2 regions of the Alishewanella sp. WH16-1 genome follow, and region 2 is predicted to be linked to the other one. Evidence: predicted binding sites of a transcription regulator. Region 2 holds the regulator's gene; the other holds the start of a gene.

Region 1 (8,673 bases), on a different contig from region 2:
CACTGATGGTTTTGATGCTAACGTTCGTACCACTTTCGACTTTGGTACTTTGGGTCGTCTGAACCAGAACCTGCAAGTTGCTTACACTCGTAACTATGACGAAGGCGGTCGTAACTTCGTAGAAGACCCAGGCTTCCCGAAAATGCGTATGACGTTACAAAACGTGTATGTTATCGGTGATGTTGATGTCGCCTACAACCTGAATCTGATAGGTAGCAGCTATCGCTGTGGTATCGGCCAGACTGAAGGTGGCGCGGCTAACCGTGATGGTTGTGTTAACTTAAAAGATGCACCACGTAACGGTAACTGGGGTACCTACGTAACGCACGATCTGCAAGTCAGCTACAACCTGCCATGGGATGGTAAGATCACTGTTGGTGCTCTGAACCTGTTCGAGAAGCTGCCTTCTCTGCGCCCATACGACGGTCGTGACTACAACTTCGACCTGTATGATGGTTGGGGTCGTCAAACCTACGTTCGTTACAGCCAAACTTTCTAAGGTTGTAACTACTTGAATAAAAAGGCGGGCTTAGCCCGCCTTTTTTATTGGAGGACATATGCAACACTGGACAGCTTATTGGCAGCAAGCAGATACGCTGAATAGCTTTGCAGAGGGGCAGGCGGCCAGCGGTTATCACGGTGAATTGGCAGCCTTCTGGCGACAACAGCTAGCGGGGTTAGCTGCCTCGGCAACACTGATGGATCTTGGTACCGGCAATGGGGCGCTGGCCCTATTGTTGGCAGAGCAAAAGCAACAGCAACAGCAGGCAACCAACTGGCGGATCCTGGCGGTTGATGCTGCTGATATTCAACCGCAACGTTTAATTGCGAAGCAGCCTGCACTGGCAAAGCCATTTAAACAGATCCGTTTTCTTGGTCATACCCGAATAGAGCAACTCCCTTGCGCCAATGCCAGTATCGACTTGCTGGTCAGTCAGTTTGCTTTTGAATACAGCGAGCTGTCGGCGAGTCTGCAGGAAGCCTGGCGGGTGCTAAAACCCGGTGGTCGCCTGATTGCGGTGATGCATAGTGCAGATACGGCTTTGGCGCAAGATAGTGCCGTCGGGATCCTTGTGATGCAAAACTTGCTGGCTGCAGATGGCATTATTGAACGGGTCCTGGCGTTGTTGCCGCTGGCACTGCGTTCCACACAAAGTCCGCAGTTTATGCAGGCTAATCAGCAGTTATTGCAACAGGTTAAAGTTTATCAGCAGTCATTGGCGCCGGCGGCAGCTGAGTGGTTTCATTATTTATTTGCCCCCTTTGCCAGCTTATTATTTCAACCGGCAGTGGATAGCCCGCACCAGGCCAAGCGGCTGCAGCAAAGTTTAGCCTATTACCTACAGCGACTTAGCGATCAACAAGCGGCTTGTATTACACCTGACAAAGCCGACGGCATCCAACAACAACTGCAAAAACTGCGGGGGCGCGGGCAATTAGCACCGCTCTATATCGAAGGGCAGTTATTTGGCCTGGCATTAATGGCCGAAAAAGTTTAACTAAAGCGTTTATTTGTAAGTATTTTGATAATAATATGGCGGCGTTTGCAATCTTATTCAGTTAAAGGAGTAACCAAATTGCGTTATCTAAAAATATTGCTGAGCTTACTATTACTTCAAGCCAGCCTGGTTTATGCCACCATTCCCACCCAGCACTTTTTCGAACACGCCAAGGTGCGCAATATGAAGCTATCGCCAGATGGCAAGCAAGTCGCCTTTAATTATGAGGAAGGTTCTGAAGTCCGCCTGGCGGTGATGCAGCTAAAAGATCTGAAGGTTAAGAGCAGTTTTACCTTCGGTGAAAATAAGCATGTGCTTAATTTCCATTGGGCGAACAACAATAGAGTGCTAATGGAAGTGGCTGAAGTTACCGGCAATCTGATAAGTATGCGCGGTACCGCTGTAGATTTATATGCCGCTAACGCTGATGGCACTAAACGCCATCTGTTATTTAAAAATGAGATGTCCGCCTACACCATTCTGCACCTATTACCAGAACAGCCAGATCGGATCTTAATTGGTAAGTACCACTGGGCCGAGAAGAGTGGCATGCGCGCTTTTACACTGGATATCAATCGGGGCACAGAGCTGTATCTGGATGACCAGCCTCCGGGCGTCGTCACCAGTCTGATGGCAGATAATAGCGGCACGCTAAGGATGGGGATTGAGTTTATTGAGGGCAAAGAGTTTGATGACAACAAAACCATCTTGCATATTAAGCAGGATGGGCAGTGGCAAAAATTAGCGTTGCCCAATCAACGCGCGAATCCTAAAGTGACGCCCTGGGGATTTACCGCTGATAATAAAACCGCTTACTTTCTGTCTAACTTCGATATGGCGACCGGTGATCGGGACGGTTTATTTGCGTACAACTTCGAGGATAAATCACTCAATCTGGTAGCCAGACACGATTATTCAGATATCGACGGCCGGTCCAGAGGCCATGACGGCGAGTTGCTGGCGATTGACTATATGGCAGGTAAGGCTGAGTTCGAATTTATTAATACCAGCCATCCGGATACCTTATTGCTCGCCGGTTTGAAACAGGCGTTTGCGGAGCAATTGGTCACCATTTCCTCTTTTGACGAAAAAGGTCAGCTAGCCTTATTCCGCGTCAGCTCTGATCGTAATCCCGGCGAATTTTATTTGTACGATTTGGTGAAGAAACAAGCCCGTTATCTTGCTTCGGTAAAGCCAAATTTAAAAGCTGAGCAGTTGGTGCCGATGCAGCCGGTTACACTGGCCGCTCGGGATGGCCTGGCATTACATGGCTATCTAACCTTACCCGCGGGTAAAACCAGTCAGTTGCCGCTGATTATCAACGTCCATGGTGGCCCCTTTGGCGTTTATGATAATTGGGGCTTTAATGCTGAAGCGCAATTCTTTGCCCACCATGGTTATGCCAGTTTACAGGTTAACTTCCGTGGTTCTGGTGGCTATGGCGACGATTTCGAACGTGCTGGCCGTTTACAGTGGGGACGGGCGATGCAAGATGATGTTGCCGATGCGGTAAAGTGGGCAGTAGCACAAGGCATTGCGGATCCAAACCGCATTTGTATCTACGGCGGTAGTTATGGCGGTTATGCTGCAATTTGGGGCGTAATCAAAGATCCGGAATTATATCGCTGCGCTGTAGGCTATGTCGGTGTCTATGATATGCCGTTATTCTTTAAAGGTGATGGTTCAGATGCTAGCCGCAGCCGCAATATCGGGCAATTTATCCGCTCTCATGTTGGCGCCGACCAGGAATCCCTGCAAGCGATCTCACCGGTACATCATGTCGATAAAATTCAGGTGCCGTTATTTATTGTACACGGCTCCAAAGATGTGCGGGTGCCAATAATCCATGCCAATAATTTACGTAAGGCCTTAGATCAGGCGGGTAAAGATTATCAATGGTTGGTTAAAGAAGACGGCCATGGTTTTTATCAGGTGGCGCACCGGGTCGAGTTGTACGATAAGATGCTGCAATTTTTTAACCAGCATATTGGTGCAGCAGCTAAGGCTAAACCTAATTAACATTTTGCTGTTTATCGTGAAAAATCAGCGGTTGGTCGGTTGCTGCCGACCCGCCGCTGCCCTTGCTCCCGCTTAGGTTAAGCGCGTGACCTGAAATAGAAAAAAAAGTTGCAGCTTTGCGACTAAATACCTGCTTAAAGGCTTGACCCTATTTTTTTTTGCTGCATATTATTAACCGATATTGTTCGGTTGCAAATCGAATGATGCGCTTCAGGCCTTTCTCAGGGATGCGTCTGACAAAAATAAATAACGAGATACTCATCTAATAAGAGTTATCCAGGGAGTTTACTATGTTCACCAATAACAAGCTAAGCAAGGCTGTTCGCCTGGCTATGGCCTTTGGTGCTGCTTCAACACTGGCCTTCGCTGGCTCAGTTGCAGCCCAAGAAACTGATAACGAAGAAACCGCCAAAAAAGACGAGAAGCCAGAACGTATTCAGATCGTAGGCTCTCGGATCCGCACCGACGGCCTGGATCAGGCTAACCCGGTTACTATCATCACTGCTGAGATTGCGAAAGATTCAGGTTTAAATACGCTGGGTGAATTACTGCGTACTTCTACCGTGGCAGCCGGTTCTGACCAGCTGATTTCTGCGTACTCTGTGGGCTTCGTCACCTCTGGTGGTGCCGGTGCTGAATCTATCTCAATGCGTGGTCTGGGTTCAAACCGTACGCTGGTATTATTAAACGGCCGTCGTGCAGGCCCTGCCGGTACCCGTGGTCAGGTTTCTGCTTTTGATATGAACGCCTTACCTGTATCAGCCATTGATCGGGTTGAAATTCTGAAAGACGGCGCCTCATCACTTTACGGTTCAGACGCTGTTGCCGGTGTAATCAACATTATTACCAAGCGTGACGACACCGCTAATATTACCGTTTCAGGTAGCAAGCCATTCGAATCAGGCGGTGAAACTTACCGTATTAACGGTACTTACGGTGAAACCTTTGACCGTGGTTCATGGCAAATTGTGGCTGACTATAACGTCAATACCGGTTTAATCCGTGACGATCGCGATTACTTTAACTGTAACGAGCGGATGCTATTTAATGCCACCACTGGCGAGCGGGCTGACCCTATCGACCCACGTACCGGTGAGTATCATTGTAACGGTACTGGCTATGGTATCTGGAGTAACCGTGGTGGTCGTTTCCTGTATGACTATCAAGGTTATGGCTTCCCAGCGGCAAGTTCTACTTTCCCAGTACCACTAACTCACCCGAATGGTTATTTCTGGGCTGGTCACAACAAAGAAACCGATGGTTGGTTAGATGGTCAGCATCCGTTCCAGCGTAACTCTACCATGATCCCGGAATCTAAAGTGGGTTCGGTGTTCCTGCAGGGTAACTACGATATCAGTGATAAAGTATCAATGTTCGGTGAATTACTGCACAGCAGCCGGACCACTGATATTGCCAGCGTACGCCAGATCTTTACCCAGGATTATGGGTATATACCTGCCAATTTAGTGCCGGGCTGGGGTGGTGACACCACTTTGTTAGCGGTAGCGATTACTGATCACTATAAAAACCAGACGACTATCGATTATACCCGTGCTGTAGCGGGCTTTGAGGGTGAGTTTGGTGACTGGTACTGGAACTTCTCTTATCAGCGTTCATTTAACAAAGGTGAATATAAACAAGATATTTTCCTGCGTGATGCGATGCTAAAATCACAGCGCGTACTGCGCGGTGAAGCCTGTAACGACGTAACGCCACTGTCAAATCGTCCTTGCTATGCCGTTGAGTGGTTCGATCCACAATTTATCAATGGTAATATGAGCCAAGGCGCCCGTGACTTCCTGATGGGTGAAGATATCGGTATGACCTACTATAAGCAGGATACCGTTGACTTCTATCTGACTGGTGATTTATTTGAATTACCAGCCGGTATGGTCAGTACTGCTTATGGTGTCAGCTATCAGACTGATCTAATCAAGGATACCCCGGGTATTGAAACCCGTCGTGGCAACTCCTGGGGCCTGAGCGGTGCTAATATCACTAAAGGTCGTTCTACCACTAAAGCGGCTTATGCGGAGTTTAACGTACCATTACTGCGTGAAATGCCTTTAGTACAAGCGCTGGATATGACCGTATCAGGCCGTTGGAATGATGTGAACACCTACGGTACCGGTACAACTTATAAAGTGGGCTTAAACTGGGCCTTAACTGACGAGTGGCGTATCCGGGCTTACCGTGGTAGTTCATTCCGTGCCCCAGCACTGTTTGAACTATTCCTGGATAGCCAGACTGGCTTCTTAGGTCAGGTTAGCGACCCTTGTATCAACTGGGTTGAAAGTGATAACCAGTTCCTGCGCGCTAACTGTCAGGCTGCTGGTGTACCAGAGAGCTATATCGCGGGTGTCGGTTCCTCAATGACCTCAATTACCGGTGGTGGTAAAGGTGTACTGGAAGCGGAAACCTCAGTATCGAAAGGTTTAGGTATCGTTTATACCAGCCCTGAGAATAAGTTTGGTTTATCGGTAGATTACTATGATGTGGTAATTAACGATCAGATCACTAACGTCGGTGGCGCTGCGGTATTAAGCAACTGTTACCTGTCTGAGCGCGGTTTTGCTAATGAACCATTCTGTCGTCAAATCACCCGTCGTACCGGTATGGATGGCGACTGGGGTGTGGCTGAAGTACGTGGTGGTTATCTGAACACCGCTGAGCAAACTGTACGTGGTATCGACTATACCTTAACTTACCGTGATACTTTCTCTTTCGGTGATTTAAGCGTGCGCTTAGAGCATACCCAGCAAATCGAGCGTAACTACAAGCAGTTCGCTGCTGATGTTGAGCCGCTGAAGTACATCACCCGGGTTGGTAACCCACGTGAAGTGGGTACCCTGCGTACTACACTGCGTCGTGATGACTGGCAGTTTAACTGGACCATGAACTACTATGGTAGTACTTCAAACTACCATCTGTATGCTAATGGTAACCGCACTACTTACCGTGGTGAGAATGTAACTTTCCTGGCGGAAACACCAACCTACATTCTGCATGCGTTCTCAGCTTCTACTACGTTCTGGGATAGCATGAATGTGACTGCCGGTATTGCGAATGCGTTCGATAAGCAACCACCAGTTGCCAGCCCAGCTGCGCTGAACGTTGTTGGTAACGTACCGCTGTTTGCATCACAACTGGATTATTTAGGTCGTCGGTTATTCGTAACCGTGTCTTACGACTTCTAATCTAACTCCCTTAGGTTACTAAGTACCTTAAAGCCCCGGCTACGCACAGCCGGGGCTTTTCTTTTCGCGGTTGCGCTTTTCAAAGGCGACGAAATTCATTACCATAGGCGCCGGTTTTGATTTAGATCAACATGTAGGCGGTAAAGCAGTATGGCTGATGAAAACTTTAAAGACAGCTTCGACCTGAAGCAGTTAATATTATTCGTTATTTGTTTCGCTGGCCTGTTGTGTCTGGCCCCGATCCTCCGCTGGATCCAGTTACTTTCCTGAAAGTAAGGTTACATCGGGTATGAGCCGCCACCGGGGCGGCTTTTTTGTCTGTATTGATTTAAGGGTATAGAGATGGACTACCAACAGCTTGCTATCGAATTGCAGCAGGTAATTAAAACGGTTGAGAATTATCCGAAACCGGGCATTACTTTTCGCGATGTGACCAGTCTGATGCAGGATGGCCCCAGCTTTAAAAAAGTGATTGATGCCTTTGTCGCCCGTTATCAGGATGCCGGCATTACCAAAATTATTGGTACTGAATCGCGCGGCTTTATTTTTGGTGCCCCTTTAGCTTATGCGCTGGGAGTGGCCTTTGTACCGGTACGTAAACCGGGCAAGTTACCACGCGAGCGTATTTCACAGGCCTATTCATTGGAATACGGCGAAGATGCGCTGGAATTACACGCTGACGCTATCGTAGCCGGCGATAAAGTGCTGTTGGTTGACGATTTACTGGCCACCGGCGGCACCATTGACGCCACGGTAAAACTGGTACGTCGCTTAGGTGGCACTGTAGCTGATGCCGCCTTTGTAATCGCCTTACCAGAACTGGGCGGTGTTGCACGCTTAGAAAAGCTCGGTTTAACCCTGTGTAGTCTGGTTGAGTATCACGGCGAATAGGGTTAGGCTAGCGTTACTTCGCAACAAGACAGGATGCCGGCATGAGTTATCAGGTTCTGGCCAGAAAATGGCGGCCACGCCAATTTAGTGAACTGGTGGGACAGCAGCATGTGAAAACAGCGCTGGCCAATGCGCTCAATAGCGCCCGTTTACATCATGCCTATTTATTTACCGGCACCCGGGGTGTCGGTAAAACCACCATCGCCCGCATTTTCGCCAAAAGTCTGAACTGTGAGACCGGTATTACCGCAACGCCCTGTGGTCAATGTAGCACCTGCTTAGAGATAGATGGCGGTAACTATGTTGATTTAATGGAAATCGACGCCGCATCGCGGACTAAGGTCGAAGATACCCGCGACTTGCTGGACAATGTGCAATATGCACCAAGCCGGGGCCGTTACAAGGTATACCTGATAGACGAAGTGCATATGCTGTCGCGGCACAGCTTTAACGCCTTGTTAAAGACGCTGGAAGAGCCGCCACCGCATGTGAAGTTCTTACTCGCCACCACCGATCCACAAAAGCTGCCGGTTACTGTACTGTCGCGTTGCTTGCAGTTTAGTTTAAAGGCCTTAACGGTAGCACAAATTCAGCAGCATCTGGCCACAGTACTGCAGGCCGAGCAACTGCCATTCGATGATGCGGCTTTAGCCCTGCTGGCCAAAGCGGCCAAAGGCAGTTTGCGGGACTCCCTCAGCCTGACCGATCAGGCGATTGCCCTTGGCAATGGTGCGGTGAAGTTACAGCCGGTGCGGGAGATGCTCGGTTTACTGGATACCAGTTGGGCACTGCAGTTACTACAGAGTTTATTCGCCGCCGATCTGGCTGCGATACAGCATAGCCTGCAACAATTACTGAGTCAGCAAGCTGACTATCTGCAGGTGCTGGATGATTTGTTGGCGCTGCTGCATCTGACAGCGTTAACCCAATTTGAACCTGCCGCTGCTGAACATAGTGACTATGCCGACGCCATTCGTCAGTTTGCGGCCAGTCAGACCCCGGAAGCGCTGCAGTTGTATTATCAGCTATTGGTGAGTGGGAAAAGAGATTTACCCTATGCACCAGAG
Region 2 (8,673 bases):
GGTTACGAATGCAAAAGGATACCAAACCCTGGTATAAATATGTCTGGCCCTGGGTATTAATTGCGATACCGGTTTTGACGGCGCTAAAAGCGGTGCATACCGTGGTAGTGATGCAACAACACAAACCGGAAGTCGTCATTGATGATTATTATGCGGCGGGTAAAAGTATCAACTTGCAACTTGCCAAGTACCGTGAAGCGGCGTTGCGTAATCTGGATGCCAGCATCCTGGTCGCCGGCAATAGAGCCGTAGTGCGCTTTGCCGAAAATGCGGTGCTGGGCGACAGCATTCATTTAGACTTTTATCATCCAACCCTCGGCGCCCGGGATTTTGCTGTCGATGCAGAACGCAGTGGTGAACTACTTTATGTTGCCACCCTACCCCTGACACCAGATGGTCGTTGGCGCTTAACCGTATCGGATGCGTCCAATGAATGGCGACTCAAAGCCAATCTGGTGCTGCCGGCTGAGCAGGAAATTAAACTGGGTTATAAATAATCACTGTTATCTGTATTGATTAAGGAAGAGGCGTCTTGGGCGACCTGCAGTGTTTCCATTGCCATGAGCCGGTAGCTACCGGCGAGCGTTTTACCCTGCATATCGATGGTAACCGGCAGTTTTTTTGCTGCGCAGGTTGCCAGGCGGTTGCCGATACCATTATTAATAATGGCCTGGCAGACTATTACCGCTTCCGTACCGAAGCCGCGGCTAAAGTTACCGCCCTGCCCGACGAGCTTGCCAACCAGTTAGCCAACTTTGATCAGCCAGACGTACTGGCCGATATCAGCCGCCAGCATGGCGATTTAACTGAACTGGAATTGTCACTATCCGGCATGAGCTGCGCTGCCTGCGCCTGGTTAATTGAAAAGCAACTGAAAAAACTGCCAGACATTGCCAAGGTTACGGTTAACGCCTCTACCCAACGTGCGTCGGTCAGTTGGGACAGCAATAAGCTGCCATTAAGCGGCATTTTACGGCAAATCTCTGAGCTGGGTTATCAGGCCAGTCCTTTTGTTGCCGATCAGGAAGAACAGACCTTTAAACAGGAATTAAACCGCTATCTGAAACGATTGGCGGTATCGGGCATTCTCACCATGCAAGTGATGATGCTGGCCTTCGCACTGTACTTTGGCGAATACACGGGTATCGAAGCCTCGCATGAAGGCTATCTGCGTTGGATCAGTATGCTGTTGACCATACCGGTGCTGCTCTATGCCGCCAAACCTTTCACTCTCAGTGCCTGGCGCAGCATTAAAGCCAGGCAGATGAATATGGATGTGCCGGTTAGTCTGGCGCTCTGGTATACCTTTTTCGCCTCGTCTTATGCCACGCTGTTTCATACCGGTGAAGTCTATTTTGAATCGGTCTGTATGTTTACTTTTCTGCTGCAGTTGGGTAAGTTTTTTGAATACCGCGCCCGGGCCCAGGCACGAGAGGCCACCAGCAACCTGCTAAAGATTATGCCGGTCACCGCCACTTTATTAACTGAGCAGGGCCCAACCAGTGCCTCGGCGCGCCGGTTGCAACCTGACGATCTGATCCTGGTCAAAGCCGGCGAAACCCTGCCAGCTGATGGTATCGTCACAGAGGGGCAAAGCTCGGTTGATGAATCGATGCTAACCGGTGAATACCGGCCCATTAGTAAAGGGCCCGGCGATACAGTACTGGCAGGCAGTATCAATCATGATGGTTTGCTGAAAATTCGCGTTAGCGAGGCCTTGGCACACTCCCGCCTGGGCCAGATTATCCAGTTGCAGCAGCAGACGCTAAATCAAAAACCGCGGTTGGTGGAAAAAACTGACCAGCTGGCAAAATACTTTGTCGAACGCTTACTGGTAATAGCGGTATTGACCTTTGGTTTATGGTATTTCTGGTGGAACCCGGACCGGGCATTCTGGGTTACCTTGTCGGTCTTAGTTGCCACCTGCCCTTGTGCACTCAGCCTGGCAACCCCCACCGCTATTACCTGTGCCTTAGCACGCTTAAACCGTCAGGGGATCCTGATTAAAAATTCTCAGGCGCTGGAAACCTTGCCAGAAATCAGCCATATCGTGTTCGATAAAACCGGTACCCTTACCGAAGGCCAGTTTAGTGTCTGCCAGGTCACCTTACTCAGTACGCAATACGGTGAAGCTGAGGTGCTGAATTTCATTGCCAATCTGGAGCGCTATTCCGAGCATCCCATCGCCCGGGCCTTTGCTCCGTATCTGACCGAACCATTGCAACTGCAGCAGGTGAGCGTCGCCGTTGGCGCTGGGATCAGTGGCAGCTGGCAACAACGACAGCTTAAAGTCGGCAGTGCGGCGTTTTGTCAATTGAGCGAAGTCAGCAATGCGATGGTATATCTGGTGATCGATGGCGAGCCGATTGCTGCGGTAGAGCTGAGTGATCAGATCCGGGCGGAAGTGCCGGCACTGGTCGCCAAACTGCAGCAACAGGGTTATCGTTTAGGCATGTTGACCGGCGACAGCTCTGAGCAAGCAGAGCAGATCAGCCAGCAGCTGCAGTTAGATTTTATGGTAAAGGGCTGCTCGCCAGAGCAAAAAGTCGCGCAGATCCAGCAACTGATTGCCGATGGCCATAAAGTCTTAATGCTTGGCGATGGCATTAATGACAGCCCTGGCTTTAATGCCGCCCATATCTCTGTCGCCGTGCACTCAGGCGCGGATTTATCAAAAAACCAGGCCGATGTGGTGCTGTTAAAGCCAGATGTCAGCCTGGTATTAGATTTAGTTGCCGGTGGTAAACAAAGCGCCCGTACCATCAAACAAAACCTTGGCTGGTCGGTAGGCTATAATCTGATTATTATTCCATTGGCGGTAGCAGGCTTTGTATCACCTTATATTGCCGTGATTGGTATGTCCTTCAGCTCCTTGCTGGTGGTATCTAACTCGTTAAGGTTACTGAAGAAATGAGCATTATTTATGTACTGATCCCGATTGCCATTTTATTTGTCGCCATCGGTATCTGGATTTTCTTTTGGGCGGTACGCTCAAAACAGTTTGAAGATTTGGAAAAAGAAGGCTTAAGCATCCTGTTTGATGAGGATAAGCAGCAGGTGCAGTCTGACAACCCGCGCCAGCAGCCAAACCATAACAGCCCGTCGCGCCAAGATGAGCCCTGATTTTCTCGCCGCTATACTGATTGGTTTGTTGGGGAGCAGTCATTGCCTGGTAATGTGCGGCGGTATCGCCAGTGCCTTACAACTGAGTGTACCGGCAGAACAACGCCGTCACGGCTGGTACTTTCCATTGTTACTCAGTGCCGGACGCTTAACGACTTACGCCTTGTTCGGCGCCCTGGTTGGCTATTTTGGTATTACGGCGATGCAAGTGACCGGGGCATCCATGCTATGGCTGCGTTTGCTTGCCGGCTTGCTGCTGATTGCCATGGCGCTGTACATTAGCCGGCTCTGGTTTGGTTTAACCCGATTAGAAAAGGTTGGTCAGGGCCTATGGCAGCGGCTACAGCCACTGAGCAAAGCGCTGTTACCACTGGATTCCGCCAGCAAAGCTTACCGCTATGGCCTGTTATGGGGCTTTCTGCCCTGTGGCCTGGTTTACTCCACCTTAAGCTGGAGTCTGGCCAGCGGCAGTGCGCTAAAGGGTGCCGCCCTGATGCTTGGCTTTGGCATCGGTACCCTGCCCGCTCTTCTCGCCGTTGGCAGCGCAGCCAACGCCTTACGTCAGCTCAAAGCAAATATGCTGTTTCGTTATGCGACTGCGGCTATACTGGCTATCTATGGCTTTTATACGATATGGCTTGCTTTGCAGAGGTTAGTTTTTTAAGCTAGCAGTCATATTAGGGACTTTAGGATCCATTCGATGCAACGCTCGGCGATTAATTGTCAGGATTGTGGTTTTAGCCAGCTGTGCCTGCCATTTTCACTTAACGATCAGGAAATGACCAAGCTGGATGACATTATCCAGCGTAAACGCCCGCTGCATAAAGGCGATATTCTGTTTGAAAGTGGCACCGCACTAAAATCGCTGTTCGCCGTGCGTACCGGATCCTTTAAAACCTTTACCCTGACCGAACAGGGTGAGCAACAAATTACCGGCTTCCATTTGCCCGGCGATATTATCGGTTTTGATGCGATCAACACCCAGCAACACGTCAGTTACGCTGAAGCGCTGGAAACCGGAATGATTTGTGAAATCCCGTTCAATAATCTCGAACTGTTATTAGATCAACTGCCCAAATTACGGCAACAAATGATGCGGCTGATGAGCCAGGACATTCAGGCAGATCAGCAAATGTTGCTGTTGTTAAACCGGAAAACTGCCGAGCAAAAACTGGCGACCTTCCTCAATCATCTGGCATCACGCTACGGTAACCGGGGCTTTTCGTCTAAGGCTTTCCGTCTGACGATGACCCGCAGTGATATCGGTAATTATCTGGGCTTAACCGTGGAAACCATCAGCCGTTTGCTGAGTAAACTGCATAAAGATCAGATTATTGATGTCGACGGTAAACTGATTACCATTCTTGATGCGTCGGCACTAAATAATCTGGCAGGGAATTGCTAACCCCCCATATTGATTTCAGTAAAGCAACAACGCCTATTGCGCCGCAACGCCGCTTTAACTTTGTTGCTTGTTTATTGATTTAACACAAAGGCCCCGCTACCAACTCCGGTTATTTTGACTACACTTAGGTGAGTTAGAATGGATAGCCGGAGATATTATGTCGATTTACAACAATGTTTTAGTGGTACTGGATCCAACTACGGAACAGCAAAAAGCGCTGGATCGTGCGCTGGAACTAACCCGCAAACAAGGCGGTAAATTAACGGCCTTTCTGTCGGTATACGAGTTCTCTTACGAAATGACCACCATGTTGTCCGGTGATGAGCGCGAAGCCATGAAACAAGCGGTGATTAAGGATCGTGAAATCTGGCTTAGCAGTTTATTAGCACCGGCAACGGCCGCCGGGCTCGACATTGCGATACAGGTGGTTTGGCACAACAGACCTTTCGAAGCCGTGGTCAAGGCGGTACTGGAGCATAACTTCGACTTAGTCATTAAAGGTACTCATGATCATGACGTACTGAAATCGATGATTTTTACCCCAACTGACTGGCATATTTTACGCAAGTGTCCCTGCCCGGTATTGCTGGTAAAAGAACACGCCTGGCCGGAGCAAGGAAATATTATCGCCGCAGTTAATGCCGGCAGCGAACAAGAACATCATAAATCATTAAATAAACGCGTAATTACTAAAGCGTTACAAATGGCTGAATTGCTGCACGCCAAGGTACATCTGGTCAATGCCTATCCGGGTACGCCGGTTAATATCGCCATCGAAATCCCGGAGTTTAATCCGCAGGAATATAACAGCACTATGCAGCGCCACCATAAAGAAGCCGTCAAGCTGCTCGCCGATGACTATGCGATTCCGGCGGACCAGTGTCATGTGCTGGAGGGTATGCCAGAAGATGTGATCCCGAAACTAGCGCGGAAGCTGGATGCGGAAATGGTATTAATTGGTACCATCGGCCGAACCGGTTTATCGGCTGCCATTATCGGCAATACCGCCGAGCATGTGATTGACCGTTTGGACTGCGATGTCTTGGCGTTAAAACCGGAAAACTTTGTCTGTCCGCTGGAGAAATCCTAGAGCAGGATCCTATTCCTCTTTTGCGTAGGCGCACCCTTGGGTATAATGTGCGCCTTTTTTCTGTCTGGTAGTTAATGATGTCTCACGCCGCGCAAGCGAAAGCCCAATACAATCTGAATAAACTGCACAAACGGCTGCGCCGTAACGTTGGCCAGGCCATTGCTGATTTTGGCATGATCAGTGAAGGCGACAAGGTGATGGTGTGTTTATCCGGCGGTAAAGACTCTTATACCCTGCTGGATATTCTGCTGAATCTGCAACAATCGGCGCCAATTAATTTCAGTATTGTGGCGGTGAATCTTGATCAGAAACAACCGGGGTTCCCGGCGCATGTGCTGCCAGAGTATCTGACAGCCATTGGCGTCGACTTTAAAATTGTTACTGAAGATACCTATGCCATCGTCAAGGAAAAGATCCCAGAGGGCAAAACGACCTGCTCGCTGTGTTCACGCCTGCGCCGTGGTATTTTGTACCGCACTGCCAAAGAACTGGGCGCAACTAAAATCGCCCTCGGCCACCACCGCGATGATATGCTGGAAACCTTGTTTTTAAATATGTTTTATGGCGGCAAGATGAAATCGATGCCGCCCAAACTGATCAGTGATAACGGCGAACATATCGTGATCCGGCCTTTGGCTTACTGCAAAGAAAAGGATATCGAAAAATATTCGCAAGCCAAGGCTTTCCCGATTATCCCGTGTAACCTCTGTGGCTCACAGGACGGGTTGCAGCGGCAGGTGGTAAAAGAAATGCTGCAGGACTGGGATAAACGTTTCCCGGGCCGGATTGAAACCATGTTTCAGGCAATGCAGAACATTGTGCCGTCCCATCTGGCCGATAAAACGCTGTTTGATTTTGCGGCGATTAGCAAAGAAAGCGCTCTGCTCAGCGATGGTGATACCGCCTTTGATAAGGTTGCAGTACCTAGCGTACCAGTAGGTTTCGAGCAGGAAGATGACGAGTTAATTGTGCATCAGGCAGTGGAATTAAGCTGAGCGTAACAGGCTACGGCAGCAACACCAGGCCTGCTCAGTTGAGCAGGCTTTTTTATCGCTTAATCTTCCAGTAGACGACGGTTAAAACGAATCATCGCGGTAATTTCTTCGATATATTCATGACCGCGCTCAGAGTAGGCACTCAAACCATGTGCCAGGGCTTCACCACGCAGAGGCCGGTTTTCAGCACGGTGTTGTGCGCGGATCTGCCGCAACTGCTCGTAAGTATGAAAGGTATTCAGATTATAAAAATAACTGCGGATACTGGCTGCCGGACTGTCGAATTTCGCGACCTCGTGAAACTGATCTTCGGCCCGGTTTAGCGGGATCAGGCCACAGCCCTCGCGAAAACACCACTGGCCGAAGAAATTATAACCCTCTATGGCAAAACGGCTGGTGCCCCAGGCAGACTCATTTGCTGCTTGCATTAAGACTAAACTTTCCGGGATCACATCTACCCGCAGTAATAGCTCAGCCAGGGTTTCCTGATCCGTCTCTGCCACGTCTAACTTAAACTCGTCATACAAGCTATACAGAAACGCATATTCCTCAATGCTGAGTCTTAAGTTTTTCTGCTTTTTCTCGGCAATCTCCAGCAGCTGTTCACGTAACCACAATAAACGCTGATTTTCGCGTTTGACATGCGGCCTCAGATAGTCAAAAAACGCTTGTTTCTTGCGATCGACATTCGCGATGGTATTGAAATCAGGTAACGGCTGCTTTGGGATCGCTGCCTTCGGATAAGCGAGCCGCTGCAACAACTTCTTTTGGTCGGCATCCGATAAGGCGGTTAGCCGGCTTGGAATTTGCCATTCCTCCAGTGCTTCAGGCTCTTTTACTGGTTCCAGTTCACTAAAAGGACTAAAGGTAGCCACCGCCACTAACAGCCAAAACAGCACCAGAATCAGGTTACGGATTAAGAGCATTCACCACCTTTTAAAGCAACAGATCGTTTCAGTTAAACCCAAAATAGCCGCATATTCTACCGCCTATAAGGCTTAGATTCGAACAAAAAGTTCGCAGTCGGCTTTTTTTGTATTTTATTGCCTGAAAATATTGCAAATATTTGTTTACTGATAAACACTGCACTGGGCAGCTTTAGCGGTCTGGATGGATAAACAACCCCAAATTGAAGAGTCAGGCGAACAAAATGAAAGCGGTAGAACGGTCAAATAAACTGGATGGAGTTTGTTACGATATTCGTGGCCCGGTGGCACGCGAAGCAAAACGCATGGAAGAGGAAGGCCACCGCATTCTGAAATTAAATATTGGCAATCCGGCGCCCTTTGGCTTTGAAGCGCCGGATGAAATTCTCAAGCATGTGATCCATAACCTGCCAACCGCCCAGGGTTATTCCGACTCGCAGGGTATTTACCCGGCGCGGGTCGCCGTTGCACAGTATTACCAGCAGCGTGGCATTCTGGGTGCCGATGCGGATGATGTCTATATCGGTAACGGCGTCTCTGAGCTGATCCTGATGTCATTACAGGCACTGCTGAACAACGGTGATGAGGTACTGGTGCCAATGCCGGACTACCCGCTGTGGACGGCGGCGGTGAATCTGGCGGGTGGTAAGGCAGTCCATTACCTCTGTGATGAGCAGCAGGATTGGTTGCCGGCACTGGATGATATCAAGGCAAAGATCAGCAAAAAAACCCGCGCCCTAGTGCTAATCAATCCGAATAATCCGACCGGTGCAGTCTATGACGCGGCATTTTTACGGCAATTACTGCAAATCGCCCGTGAACATAAACTGGTGGTGCTAAGTGACGAGATATACGACAAGGTGCTGTATGACGGTACTGAGCACGTTAGCACGGCGGCCTTGGCCGATGACCTGGTGATGCTGACCTTTGGTGGCTTATCGAAGAATTACCGCATCGCCGGCTTTCGCATCGGTTGGTTATTTATCTCCGGCGCCAAGCAGGCGGCACGGCAGTATATTGAGGGTTTGAATATTTTGGCATCGATGCGGCTTTGTGCCAATGTACCCTGTCAACATGCGGTGCAAACGGCACTGGGTGGCTATCAGAGTATTAATGAGCTGGTGGTACCGGGTG

Evidence for each region. The regulator FNR, encoded in region 2, switches genes on or off when oxygen is low (the NO sensors DNR and NnrR bind a similar motif). The targets are predictions, from matches to a motif close to TTGATCTAGATCAA.
Region 1: a site for FNR is predicted at 6,832-6,845, ahead of apt (adenine phosphoribosyltransferase). Genes of this name have one in related genera too.

What each region holds. Positions count from the first base shown of each region.
Region 1 is NZ_LCWL01000135.1:14,841-23,513, reverse strand. It holds gene AAY72_RS14350 (TonB-dependent siderophore receptor) at 1-499, shown strand, start outside; gene AAY72_RS14345 (class I SAM-dependent methyltransferase) at 558-1,499, shown strand; gene AAY72_RS14340 (S9 family peptidase) at 1,578-3,518, shown strand; gene AAY72_RS14335 (TonB-dependent receptor domain-containing protein) at 3,809-6,715, shown strand; gene apt (adenine phosphoribosyltransferase) at 7,058-7,606, shown strand; gene dnaX (DNA polymerase III subunit gamma/tau) at 7,648-8,673, shown strand, end outside.
Region 2 is NZ_LCWL01000003.1:41,678-50,350, reverse strand. It holds gene AAY72_RS00850 (FixH family protein) at 9-497, shown strand; gene AAY72_RS00845 (heavy metal translocating P-type ATPase) at 533-2,914, shown strand; gene ccoS (cbb3-type cytochrome oxidase assembly protein CcoS) at 2,911-3,123, shown strand; gene AAY72_RS00835 (sulfite exporter TauE/SafE family protein) at 3,113-3,787, shown strand; gene fnr (fumarate/nitrate reduction transcriptional regulator Fnr) at 3,824-4,528, shown strand; gene uspE (universal stress protein UspE) at 4,686-5,618, shown strand; gene ttcA (tRNA 2-thiocytidine(32) synthetase TtcA) at 5,696-6,613, shown strand; gene AAY72_RS00815 (glucosaminidase domain-containing protein) at 6,673-7,539, opposite strand; gene AAY72_RS00810 (pyridoxal phosphate-dependent aminotransferase) at 7,764-8,673, shown strand, end outside.